3 regions of the Bradyrhizobium sp. WSM2254 genome follow, and region 3 is predicted to be linked to each of the others. Evidence: predicted binding sites of a transcription regulator. Region 3 holds the regulator's gene; each other region holds the start of a gene.
The links. Region 3 encodes PhoB, which activates phosphate uptake and scavenging genes when phosphate is short. Its sites were predicted from a motif close to TGTCATNNANCTGTCAT; they were not measured.
Positions count from the first base shown of each region.

Region 1: A3M7_RS0134815 (YbhN family protein) is a predicted target of PhoB. The motif match lies at 2,096-2,112, and genes of this name have one in related genera.
Region 2: A3M7_RS0117815 (UDP-2,3-diacylglucosamine diphosphatase) is a predicted target of PhoB. The motif match lies at 2,205-2,221, and genes of this name have one in related genera.

Region 1 covers NZ_AXAB01000063.1:29,336-33,342, reverse strand. The annotation lists gene A3M7_RS0134825 (MFS transporter) at 1-1,070, opposite strand, end outside; gene A3M7_RS0134820 (ferritin-like domain-containing protein) at 1,349-1,855, opposite strand; gene A3M7_RS0134815 (YbhN family protein) at 2,284-3,366, shown strand; gene A3M7_RS0134810 (hypothetical protein) at 3,468-4,007, shown strand, end outside.
Region 2 covers NZ_AXAB01000023.1:143,251-147,257, reverse strand. The annotation lists gene A3M7_RS0117825 (threonine/serine dehydratase) at 1-130, opposite strand, end outside; gene A3M7_RS0117820 (glycosyltransferase family 1 protein) at 296-1,369, opposite strand; gene A3M7_RS0117815 (UDP-2,3-diacylglucosamine diphosphatase) at 1,369-2,181, opposite strand; gene thiD (bifunctional hydroxymethylpyrimidine kinase/phosphomethylpyrimidine kinase) at 2,396-3,196, opposite strand; gene A3M7_RS0117805 (PAS domain S-box protein) at 3,506-4,007, shown strand, end outside.
Region 3 covers NZ_AXAB01000001.1:318,223-322,229, forward strand. The annotation lists gene pstB (phosphate ABC transporter ATP-binding protein PstB) at 1-479, shown strand, start outside; gene phoU (phosphate signaling complex protein PhoU) at 491-1,207, shown strand; gene phoB (phosphate regulon transcriptional regulator PhoB) at 1,230-1,937, shown strand; gene A3M7_RS0101445 (GcrA family cell cycle regulator) at 2,162-2,671, opposite strand; gene A3M7_RS0101450 (aspartate aminotransferase family protein) at 3,127-4,007, shown strand, end outside.

The DNA of each region.
Region 1 (4,007 bases), on a different contig from region 3:
GAGACGCAGGCGCCGATGACGATGGTCGGGCACGGACCGATGCGCTCGGCGATGCGCGGCGCCAGCAGATTGACCGGGAGCACCGCGGCCATCATCGGCACGAAGGCTATTCCGGTCCACCATGCTGACAGCCCGTTGATCCTCTGGAAGTACAGGCTGAGCACGAAGATCAGGCCGTAGATCGCGATGTTCACGAGCAGGCCGACGAGCGCAGTCAAGGTGAACAGCCGGTGACCGAACAGGGACAGGGGCAGCATCGGCTGCGCCGCGCGGCTCTCGCGCCGGACGAACAGCACGGCAAGGACAAGGGCTGAAGCGAAGGCCGCGAGCACGGCCGGATCATCCCAGCCAAGCGCGCCGCCCTCGATGATCGCGCCGGCGAGCGCCCCCAGCGCGCCGATTGCCGCAAGCTGGCCGGGCAGATCGATCTCACGCGATGGCGCGCGCGTGGTCTCCGTTGCATGACGCCAACTCAGCCAAAGGCCCATGAGACCGATCGGAAGGTTGACGAGAAAGATCGCGCGCCAGCCGACCAGCGTGATCAGCGCGCCGCCGACGAAGGGGCCCGCGGTGAGCGCAAGGCTGGCTCCGGCGGCCCAGATCGCGACGGCGCGGCCGCGCGCGCGGTCGTCCGCATAGGCATGATTGAGCAACGCCAGCGAATTCGGCACCAGGATCGCCGCCGCCAGGCCCTGGACCAGTCGTGCCGCGATCAGCACGATTGCATTGGGCGACAACGCACAGGCGAGCGAGGCCGCGGTGAAGATGGCGAACCCGGCCATGAAGACGCGCTTGGCGCCGATCCGATCGCCGAGTGCGCCGGCCGTCAGGATGAAGGCGGCAAAGGCAATGGTATAGGCGCTGACGACCCATTGCAGTTCGGCAATACCGCCGCCGAGCGTCCTGCCCATCGCATCGAGCGCTGTGTTGACGATGGTGACGTCGAGCTGCACCACGCCATAACCGAGGCTCATCGCGGCCAGCGTCAGCGCGGTTGCAGGACGCGACGAGGCGCGTGGCGCGCCGGCTCCGTCGTCGAAGGCTTCGTATTTGATGATGCTTGCTCGCATGCTGCCCTCCGATGCAGCCCCATGCGAAATATAGGCCGCCGATCCGCCGTCATGCTTCGACAATGGACGAAGGATGAATGTTGAGCGATACACTGACTCCACATTCGGTGTCATCGCCCGCGCAGGCGGGCGATCCAGTACTCCGCGGCGGAAATTGTGCAAACGAAGTCCCGCTGCGGAGTACTGGATGCCCCGCCTTCGCGGGGCATGACAGCAGATGAAGCGAGAAACAGCGCGCCGCGCGGACCACCGCGCGGCGGTCGTCGGCTAAACCGTCATCAGCTTGCCGCGCGCAAATTCACCTTGCTCTCGGCAAGCGTCGTGAGCTTCTTGTCGGTCGCCTTCTCTTCCTCGAGCGTCTTGGCGAGCACGGCGGCGCAATCGGTCCGGCCGAGCTGCTTGGCCCAGGCGATCAGGCTGCCGTAACGCACGATCTCGTAATGCTCGGCGGCCTGCGCCGCATTGATCAGCGCTGCGTCGAGCACCGCCTTGTCGGCGACTTCGCCGGCGGTCTCGTCGGCCTCCTCGATGATACCGTCGATCGCCGGGCAGTCGACCGCCTTCACCTGCGCGCCGTGCATCCTGAACACTTCCTCGAGCCGCTTGACGTGCTGCTTGGTTTCCTCGAGGTGCGTCAAAAAGCCCTGTTTCAGCTGCGGGTCGGTGGCCTTGTCGGCCATTTTCGGCAGCGCCTTAGTGAGTTGCTGCTCGGCATAGTAGATGTCCTGGAGCTGGTGCACGAACAGGTCGTTCATGGTTTTGATGTCTTTTGTGAACAGTCCCATCGTTCCGATCCTCTTGGGTTTCGGGAACACGGAGGCACCGGCTTGCACGAATAGCCGCATATTTCCGCCATGTTCGATTGCTGATGGGGCGCTAACGGGCACGCGGCATCGACGTTCCTAAAAGGCCGGCATCGCTTGCGCTGGAACAATGCAGTGGACGGCACGATATGAAACCATGCCAACAAACGAACGCGCGCGCCGGGCCGATCTGACGACTCATATGCTTAACGCGCGTCCGATGTGAACCACATATGACAAAAGTCGCCGGTCCGGCACAGAACCTATCCTTGTCAAGGGCTGCACAAGTCACCGTTTTTGCCTTAAATGATCTGGATCATGCCTAGCGATCGACGCCTGCCTTTGGCAACCATCGCGCCCGACTGGCCAATACCTGGCCTTGTCGGTCTTGCCCCCAGCCGGGAGGATGAATGCACGGACTGCTGCCCGCGTTGAAGCGCGGCTTCAAGAGATGGATTGGCTGGCGACGGCTCGGAATTGCCGCGAGCGTCTTCATCATTGCCTTCGCAATCACCACACTGGTGCGGACCCTCAAGGGTATCGACACCGGCGTCATCCTGACTGCATTGACCGAGATTCCCCGCGGGAATATCGGGCTGGCGGCGATCTGCGTCTTCTTCGCGTTCTGTACGCTGACCTTCTACGACTTTTTTGCACTGCGAACGATCGGCAAGAAGCACGTGCCCTATCGCATTGCAGCGCTCTCCAGCTTCACGTCCTATTCGATCGGCCACAACATCGGCGCCACGGTGTTCACGGGCGGCGCGATCCGTTTCCGGATCTATTCGGATTATGGGCTGAACGCGATCGACGTTGCGAAAATCTGCTTCCTGTCGGGCCTGACCTTCTGGCTCGGTAACATCTTCGTGCTCTCGATCGGCATGGCCATCCATCCCGATGCCGCCTCCTACATGGATCAGCTCCCGTCGCCGATCAATCGGCTGATCGCGCTCGGCGGCCTCGCCTCGATCGGCGCCTATCTGGTCTGGCTGTGCATGGGCGAGAAGCGCCGCGAGCTCGGCCAGAAGGGCTGGAAGGTGGTGTTGCCCTCGGCACCGCTGACGCTGGTGCAGATCCTGATCGGCGTGGTCGATCTCGGCTTCTGCGCCACGGCGATGTACCTCTTGATGCCGGCCAATCCGCCGATCGACTTCCTGTCGCTCGCCGTCGTGTTCATCCTGGCGACGCTGCTCGGCTTTGCCAGCCATGCCCCCGGCTCGATCGGCGTATTCGACGCCGCCATGCTGGTGGCGCTGCCGGAATTCGGCCGCGAGCAGCTTCTGGCGACGCTGCTGGTGTTCCGCCTGCTCTATTTCGTGATCCCGTTCGGCCTCGCCATCTCCATCATGGGCGCACGCGAGCTCTGGATGAACGTGGTCGAGCCCTGGCAGGAGCGACGGCGGCTGGCGGAGGCCTGCGCCCAGGGCAACCTGCCCAAGCAGGTGGCGGCGATGGAGCGCGAACGGTCGCTTCGGCAGGCCAGCAAGCGCTGAGGCGCTGGACGGCGGCGCGCAAGATCGTCAGACAAAGGTTGCGGGCGGGGGAGCAATCCTCTCTTATTTCCGCCTCAACTTTGCCGTTGAACACGCGGGCCATGATCCGATCATCTCTTCGCACCTTCTTCGCAGGCGCCCTGCTGCTTGCGGGGATTTTGACTGCTTTGCCGCCCGAGCGCGCAGCCGCGCAGGACGCCGGCGCCATGCAGATTTCCTGGGAGGTGCGCAGCCGCTTCCGCCTGTTCCGCGAGGAGCGCGACTTCCTGCTTCATGTGGAGAACGCGCGCAACCGCAGCATCCTCGCCGCCGAGCAGTCGCTGGAGCTCCAGAGCGAGGGCCGCGGCTGGGCCCGCAACATGGTCAACCGGCTCTGCATCGACCTCCAGGGCCGGGTCAATCAGCCCTGCACCCGCGACAACACCAAGGAAGACTACATCACCCCGGTCGACCACCCCGTCACCGTGCGCCTCGTCGGCGCGGTGCCGGTCGGCGCCACCTGCGCCTGGTCGTTCGACGACGGCGACGGGCCGCGACAACAGACCTTCGACTGCGCCGAACCGGTCAACCTGCGCGTCCGCTACGGCAAGCAGACGGTCGCGAGCGTCGACGTCTCCTCCGGCTCCGATCCGACCCAGCGC
Region 2 (4,007 bases), on a different contig from region 3:
ACACTTTGGCGCCGACGCGCTCGTTGAGCACGGGAAAGGACAACAGCGGGGTGCGGATGGCGAAGGGCGCGATCACCCGCGCTGCGGCATCGATATCGGCAGGGCCGATCGGAAGGGGCTGTTCGGTCATGGCTGACCTTATCGCGGCGGACGAGGCCCGGGCAAGACACCTCCGCGCGAGGGTTTCGAAAGCGTTCTCGAGCGAAGCGGATACCGGTTCGCGTGAAGAAAACGCGTCAAAACAAGAATCTAGAGCCCGGTCCGATCCATCGGAACGGAAATGGCTCTAGCCCCTTCAGGCGACGAAGCGTGGCTGTTCCCCGCCGTTCCGGCCGGGCAGCACCGCGCCGACCGCCCTTATGCTGTCGATAAAGGCCCTCGCCGAGGCTTCCCAGGTGTAGTTGGCGGCGAATTCGACGCAGGCCTGCCGGGAGATGTCGAGTGCGGCAAAGCAGGCATTGCGAAGATCGTGATCGAGTGCACCGACCGGCGCATCGCCGATCACGTCGCGGGGGCCCTTCACCGGGAAGGCCGCGACCGGCAGGCCGCTGGCCAGCGCTTCGAGCAGGACCAGGCCGAACGTGTCGGTCTTGCTGGGGAACACGAACACGTCGGCGGCCGCATAGATGTCCGCCAGCGCCTCGCCGTGCTTCTCGCCGAGGAAGATCGCGTCGGGATAGGCCTCTTCGAGCGAAGCCCGCGCCGGGCCGTCGCCGACGACCACCTTGGTGCCCGGCAGCTTGAGGTCGAGGAACGCCTCGAGATTCTTCTCCACCGCGACGCGGCCGACCGAGAGGAACACCGGGGCCGGCAGGCAGAGATCGATCGCGCGGGGATGGAATAAGTGCGTGTCGACGCCGCGCGGCCACAGCACGACATTGTCAAAGCCGCGCTCGGTCAGCTCGCGGGCAAGCGCCGGGGTCGCCGCCATCACGGCGCGGCTCGGCGCATGGAAGCGGCGCAGCGCCCGCCAGATCAGGGATTCCGGAACCGGCACCCTGGCGCGGACATATTCGGGGAAGCGGGTGTGGAAGCTGGTCGTGAACGGCAGCTTGCGCTGTCGGCAATAGCGGCGGACCATCAGGCCGATCGGCCCTTCGGTCGCGATATGGATGCTGTCGGGCCGGGCTTCCTCGATCAGCTTCGCGATTCGCGCCGGGCGCGGCATCGCGAGCCGCACGTCGCGATAGCTCGGCATCGCGAAAGTGCGAAACGATTGCGGCGTCAGGAACGTGAACTCGACGCCAAGACCTTCAACGTTAAGACCTTCAACGTTAAGCCCTTTGGCGGCGTCAGCAAGCTTGGTCAGCGTCCGAACCACACCGTTGACTTGCGGGTGCCAGGCGTCGGTCGCGACCAGGATGCGCATCAAGCGGCCCTTGCTGCGACCTGCGGGACGGCTGCCGGCTTTTGCGCCTGATCCGCCCAGGTGATGATCTCGAAATGGCCGTCGTCGTGCTCGACCAGCGCGGTGCAGCTCTCCACCCAGTCGCCGCAATTCATGTAACGGATGCCGGCCTCGTCGCGGATCACGGCATAGTGGATGTGGCCGCAGATCACGCCGTCGGCGTCGTGACGGCGCGCTTCGGCGGCGAGCGCCTGCTCGAACGCGCCGATATAGTTCACGGCGTTCTTGACCTTCTGCTTGGCCCATTGCGACAGCGACCAATAAGGCACCTTGAACATGCGCCGGAAGAAGTTGACGAAGCGATTCATCTGGATCGCGAAGTCGTAGGCCTTGTCGCCGAGATGGGCGAGCCAGCGCGCGTTCTGCACCACGAGATCGAAGATGTCGCCGTGGATGACCAGATAGCGCTTGCCGTCCACGCCGGTGTGGACGGTGTTCTCGACCACGTCGATGCCGCCGAAATGCGTGCCGTAATAATTGCGCAGGAACTCGTCGTGATTGCCGGGGATGTAGATCACCTTGGCGCCCTTGCGCGCCTTGCGCAAAAGCTTCTGGACGAGGTCGTTATGCGATTGCGGCCAGTGCCAGCTCGATTTCAGCGCCCAGCCATCGACGATGTCGCCGACGAGGTAGATCGTCTCGGCGTCATGGTAGCGCAGGAAGTCCAGCAGAAGGTCGGCTTGTGAACCGCGGGCTCCGAGATGAACGTCGGAGATAAACAAGGTGCGAAAGCGCCTTTCAGGGCTCTCGTCACTCACATCGTAGCTTCCCATGCGACAGCCTGTAACAATATCCCGTGACAGGGGGATGACCGATTGAACCTTTGAGGCACCTCAGATACGAATCAAACCTCGCCTCGCCCTCCCCGCGAATATCAGTCGCATGCGACAATCAGGCGACATGAAGCGACCATGGCTGTCCGCAAAAGCCCGGACCCGTCGCCTTATTGGTTAACGGCGGGGGTCGGCGCGCAGCTCGAAGCCGGCGTCAGTAGAACTTGTGGAAATGATGGATCGGCCCGTGGCCGTGGCCGACGCTGAAGCGGTCGGCAGCCGCAATCGCGGCGCTGATCCAGGCCTTGGCGTTGCGCACCGCCTGTTCGAGAGTCTCGCCGCTGGCAAGACCCGCCGCCACGGCCGAGGACAGCGAGCAGCCGGTGCCATGGGTGTTTCGGGTGGCAACGCGGGGCGCGGCGAGCGCAATCGTGCTTTCGGACGTGACGAGATAGTCGATGCTCTCGGCCCCCTCGCCGTGCCCGCCCTTGATCAGGACGGCTCGGCAGCCGAGCGCCAGCAGGCGCCGCCCCTGGCTTTCGATCCCGGCCTCGCTGGCCGCGACCTGCTCGCCGAGCAGAGCCGCCGCCTCCGGCAGGTTCGGCGTGATCACCGAGGCCAGCGGCATCAGTCGTGTGCGCAGGGCTTCCACGGCTTCGGACGCCAGCAAGCGATCGCCTGACGTTGCGACCATCACGGGATCGAGCACCACATGGCGAGGCTTCCAGCGCGCCAGCGCGGCCGCGATCGCATCGATGCTGGCGGCTTGCGCCACCATGCCGATCTTTACCGCGCCGACGTCGAGATCGGAGAACACCGCATCGATCTGCGCAGTGACGAAATCAGCCGGCACCGCGTGAATGCCGGTGACACCGCGCGTGTTCTGCGCCGTCAGCGCCGTGATCGCGGAGGCGCCGTAGACGCCGAGCGCCGCGAACGTCTTCAGATCCGCCTGGATGCCGGCGCCGCCGCTCGAATCGGAGCCGGCAATGGTGAGCGCCACGGGCGTCGTCATCGCCGGATACAGTCGTTTGAGAGTAACATCGCCATGGCCTGTCCTAGCGCGACCATGGAACGCCAGCAAGCGGGGCCGGCCGCAGCAGCGGTGATTTGCGGCACCGCCGATCCGGGCCCAAGCGAGTCAGGCGGAGCCGATCCCGCGCAGCATTGTCGCCCCGAATCAGGCACATGCTGCAATATACGGCCCGACACGGCCTCGGCCCTTGGCCTCCACCATCGATGAGTGAGACCTTGGGCGGCAGAGCCATCCAACGGCACCAATGCTGCGGGCCGACCCGACCTGCAAGCCTCTCGGGGTGGAACCATGTGGGCCTTCTTCGAACGTCTCCTCGACTCCTCGATGTTCTCGCCACACGGGATCTGCCTGCTCTGGGAGCCCGAACTGATCTGGCTGCACGTCGTCTCGGACGCCTGCATCGCCGCAGCCTATTTCTCGATCCCGTTTGCACTCGCGATCCTCGTCACCAAGCGGCGCGACCTCAAGTTCGGGTGGCTCTACTGGGCGTTCGCGGTCTTCATCATGGCGTGCGGCCTGACGCATGTGCTGTCGATCTACACGCTCTGGGTCCCGGTCTACGGCATCGAGGGCATGGTCAAGGCGGCGACGGCCATTGCGTCGGTCTTCACAGCCGGTGCGCTCTGGCCGCTGCTGCCGAAAATCCTGACGATCCCCTCGGCGTTCGAGTTCCGGCAGGTCCAGGCCGCGCTCGAGGAGGAAGAGACTAAGAACCGGGATGCAGCTCAGCTGCTCGGACAGGTCCGTGAAGCCCAGCGCGCGCTGCGCGAGAGCATGACGCGCCTCACCG
Region 3 (4,007 bases):
AGCCGACGCCGTTCCCGATGACGATCTACGAGAACATCGCCTTCGGCATCCGCCTCTACGAGAAGATCTCGAAGTCCGAGATGGACGGCCGCGTCGAGAAGGCGCTGCGCGGCGGCGCGCTGTGGAACGAGGTCAAGGACAAGCTCAACGCCTCCGGCCTGTCGCTCTCCGGCGGCCAGCAGCAGCGCCTCTGCATCGCCCGCACCGTCGCGGTGCGGCCCGAGGTGATCCTGTTCGACGAGCCCTGCTCGGCGCTCGACCCGATCTCGACCGCCAAGGTCGAGGAGCTGATCCAGGAACTGTCCGAGAACTACACGATCGCGATCGTCACCCACAACATGCAGCAGGCGGCGCGCGTCTCCGACAAGACCGCCTTCATGTATCTCGGCGAGCTGATCGAGTTCGACGACACCAGCAAGATCTTCACGTCGCCGAGCGACCGGCGCACGCAGGATTACATCACCGGCCGGTTCGGCTGAGGAGACGGGACATGGGTTCTGAACATACCGCAAAGGCCTTCGACACCGACCTCCAGGAGCTCACCCGGCTCGTCGCCGAGATGGGCGGGATTGCCGAGCGCATGATCGTCGATTCCGTCGACGCGCTGATCCGCCGCGACGTCGCGCTCGGCCAGCGCGTGGTCGCCACCGACACCGAGCTCGACGCGCTGCAGAAGCGCATCGAGGAGCGCGCCGTGCTCACCATCGCCCGCCGCCAGCCGATGGCGGTCGATCTGCGCGAGATCGTCGGCGCCATGCGCGTTGCGACCGATCTCGAGCGCATCGGCGACCTCGCCAAGAACATGGGCAAGCGCGTCGCGGCGCTGGAGACGGATTTCCATCCGCTCAAGCTGTTCCGCGGCCTCGAGCACATGACCGACCTCGTGCAGCAGCAGGTCAAGTCGGTGCTGGACGCCTATGCCGCGCACGATCTGCCGGCGGCGATGGCGGTGTGGAAGGGCGACGAGGAAGTCGACGCCATCTGCACCTCGCTGTTCCGCGAGCTCCTCACCTACATGATGGAGGATCCGCGCAACATCTCGTTCTGCATCCATCTGATGTTCTGCGCCAAGAACATCGAGCGGATCGGCGACCACGCCACCAACATCGCCGAGACCGTGTTCTACATGATCGAGGGCCAGGCGATCACCGACAAGCGGCCGAAGGGCGACATGACGACCTTCGCCACGACGGTCCCGAATACCTGAAGACGCAAGGAGCGACGACACCATGGGCGCACGCATTATGGTGGTTGAGGACGAGGAAGCTCTCACCGAGCTTCTCCGCTACAACCTCGAAGGCGACGGCTATGACGTCGAGACGGTGATGCGCGGCGACGACGCCGACACCCGCCTCAAGGAACATATCCCCGATCTGATCGTGCTCGACTGGATGCTGCCGGGCCTGTCGGGCATCGAGCTGTGCCGGCGGCTGCGGACCCGGCCCGAGACCAAGCAGCTGCCGATCATCATGCTCACCGCGCGCGGTGAGGAGAGCGAGCGGGTGCGGGGTCTTGCGACCGGCGCGGACGATTACATCGTCAAGCCGTTCTCGGTGCCGGAGCTGCTGGCGCGCGTGAAGGGCCTGCTGCGGCGCGCCAGCCCCGAGCGGCTCGCCACCGTGCTCGCCTATGGCGACATCGAGCTCGATCGCGACAAGCGCCGCGTGGCGCGCTCGGGCCGGCCGATCGACCTCGGCCCGACCGAATATCGCCTGCTGGAGTTCTTCCTGGAGCATCCCGGCCGCGTGTTCTCGCGCGAGCAGCTGCTCGACAGCGTCTGGGGCCGCGACATCTACATCGACGAGCGTACCGTCGACGTCCATATCGGCCGCCTGCGCAAGCTGCTCAATCTCGGCCGCGAGCAGGATCCCATCCGCACCGTCCGCGGCGCCGGCTACGCGCTGGATGATCGCTTTGCGAAGGCGGAGCAGACGTAAGTCTGTGCGGATGTTTTAGGGCTGAGTGCGACCGCAAACTCAGTGGTCGTCCCGGCGAAGGCCGGGACCCATAACCACAGGAAGTGGTTTGGCGAAGACGAGTTGTTCGGAATTGGCACCGCAGACGAGTCGATAGACCTCGCGGTATGGGTCCCGGCCTTCGCCGGGACGACACGGAGTATTTTGAGCCGTCATCGCGCGACACTAGCAGCGCGGGCTTAAACTCACCGCGAGGGCTTGGCCGGTGCGCGCCGGCGATCCGCGGCTGGCTGATACGCCACGCGCGAGTGCTGGGCGCAGTAGGGCAGGCCCGACAGCGCCTTGCCGCCGCAGAAGAAGAAATCCGCGCTCGAGGGATCGCCGACCGGCCAGTGGCAGGTCGCCTCGTTCAGCTCCAGCAGCGACAGCCGCTGGCTCATCGGCACCACGTTGTCGTAGGTGACCGGTTCGGCCTCCACCTCGACCTCGAAGGCCTGCGCCAGCGCGGTGTTGCCGCGCGCAATGGGGCGGCTCACCCGCATCATGTGCTGCGCGGGGCGCGCCTTGCGCGGCCGCGGAGCCGCCGATGACGGGCTCTTGGCGCGGCCGGACAGGCCGAGCCTGTGCACCTTGCCGATCACGGCATTACGGGTCACATTGCCGAGCTCGGCTGCGATCTGGCTGGCCGATAATCCGGCCTCCCAGAGCTTTTTCAACTGCTCGACGCGATCGTCGGACCAGGTCAAAACCGTCATTGCACCCTTTCCCTCGCCGTGCGGCTGCCATCCTGGCGCCTCGCGGCGAATGCCTAAGCCTCGAAAAACCCGTGCCGTCAGAATCCCTTAAGGCTCGCCGGGCGCACCAGATGCGCCCGAACGTTTACGCCGGTACATGAGGACTTAGAGGATCAGAACTGCTGCACGAGATGTCGTATCTGACAAGCCAAACGCTACAATATGGCGTGACTCACGCGCAAGAGTCAGCCGACTCGCTTCCACATGTTCCGTGGCCAAAACCCGGCAAATTTGGCACCGCAAGACTACGGATTCAGCGTTTCGCGAGGCTTTCGGGCGGCATTGACACCGGTTTCACCAAGCATAAGATAGTGTCACGTGCCGCCCTTAAAAGGCGGCACGTTTCGTTTTCCGGGCCGGTCAATGGTGCGTTGCGCAATGCACGCTCACACCGTCCGCAACATCAAGTGACCGTCATGACTAGCAGCGCAGCGCCGCATTTGCTTCCCGTTTTCGCCAGGTCCGACCTCGGTTTCGAGCGCGGCGAAGGCTGCTGGCTGATTGCGACCAATGGCGATCGCTATCTCGATTTTACGTCCGGCGTCGCGGTGAACGCGCTCGGCCACGCCCATCCCGCGCTGGTCAAGGCGCTGCAGGAGCAGGCGACAAAACTCTGGCACATGTCGAACCTGTTCCAGAGCCCGGATGGCGAGAAGCTCGCTACGCGCCTGTGCAATGAAAGCTTCGCGGACTTCGTGTTCTTCTGCAATTCCGGCGCCGAGGCGCTGGAAGGTGTGATCAAGCTGGTCCGCCATCACCACTTCTCCAAGGGGCATCCGGAACGCTACCGCATCATCACCTTCGAAGGCGCCTTCCACGGCCGCACGCTGGCGACGCTGGCTGCAACGGGATCTGCAAAATATCTCGAAGGTTTTGGTCCGCCGATGGATGGCTTCGACCAGGTGCCGCATGGCGACATCGAGGCCGTCAAGAAGGCGATCGGTCCGCAGACCGCCGGCATCCTGATCGAGCCGATCCAGGGCGAGGGCGGCGTACGTTCCGCAACGCCTGCGTTCCTCAAGGCATTGCGCCAACTCTGCGATGAGAAGGGCTTGCTGCTCGCCTTCGACGAGGTGCAGACCGGCATGGGCCGCACCGGCGATCTGTTCGCGCATCGCCGCACCGGCGTCACGCCTGACGTGATGTCGCTGGCCAAGGCGCTCGGCGGCGGCTTCCCGATCGGCGCGATCCTGGCGACCGCGGATGCGGCGGCCGGCATGGGTCCCGGCTCGCACGGCTCGACCTTCGGCGGCAATCCGCTCGCGATCTCGGCTGCAAATGCCGTGCTCGACGTCAT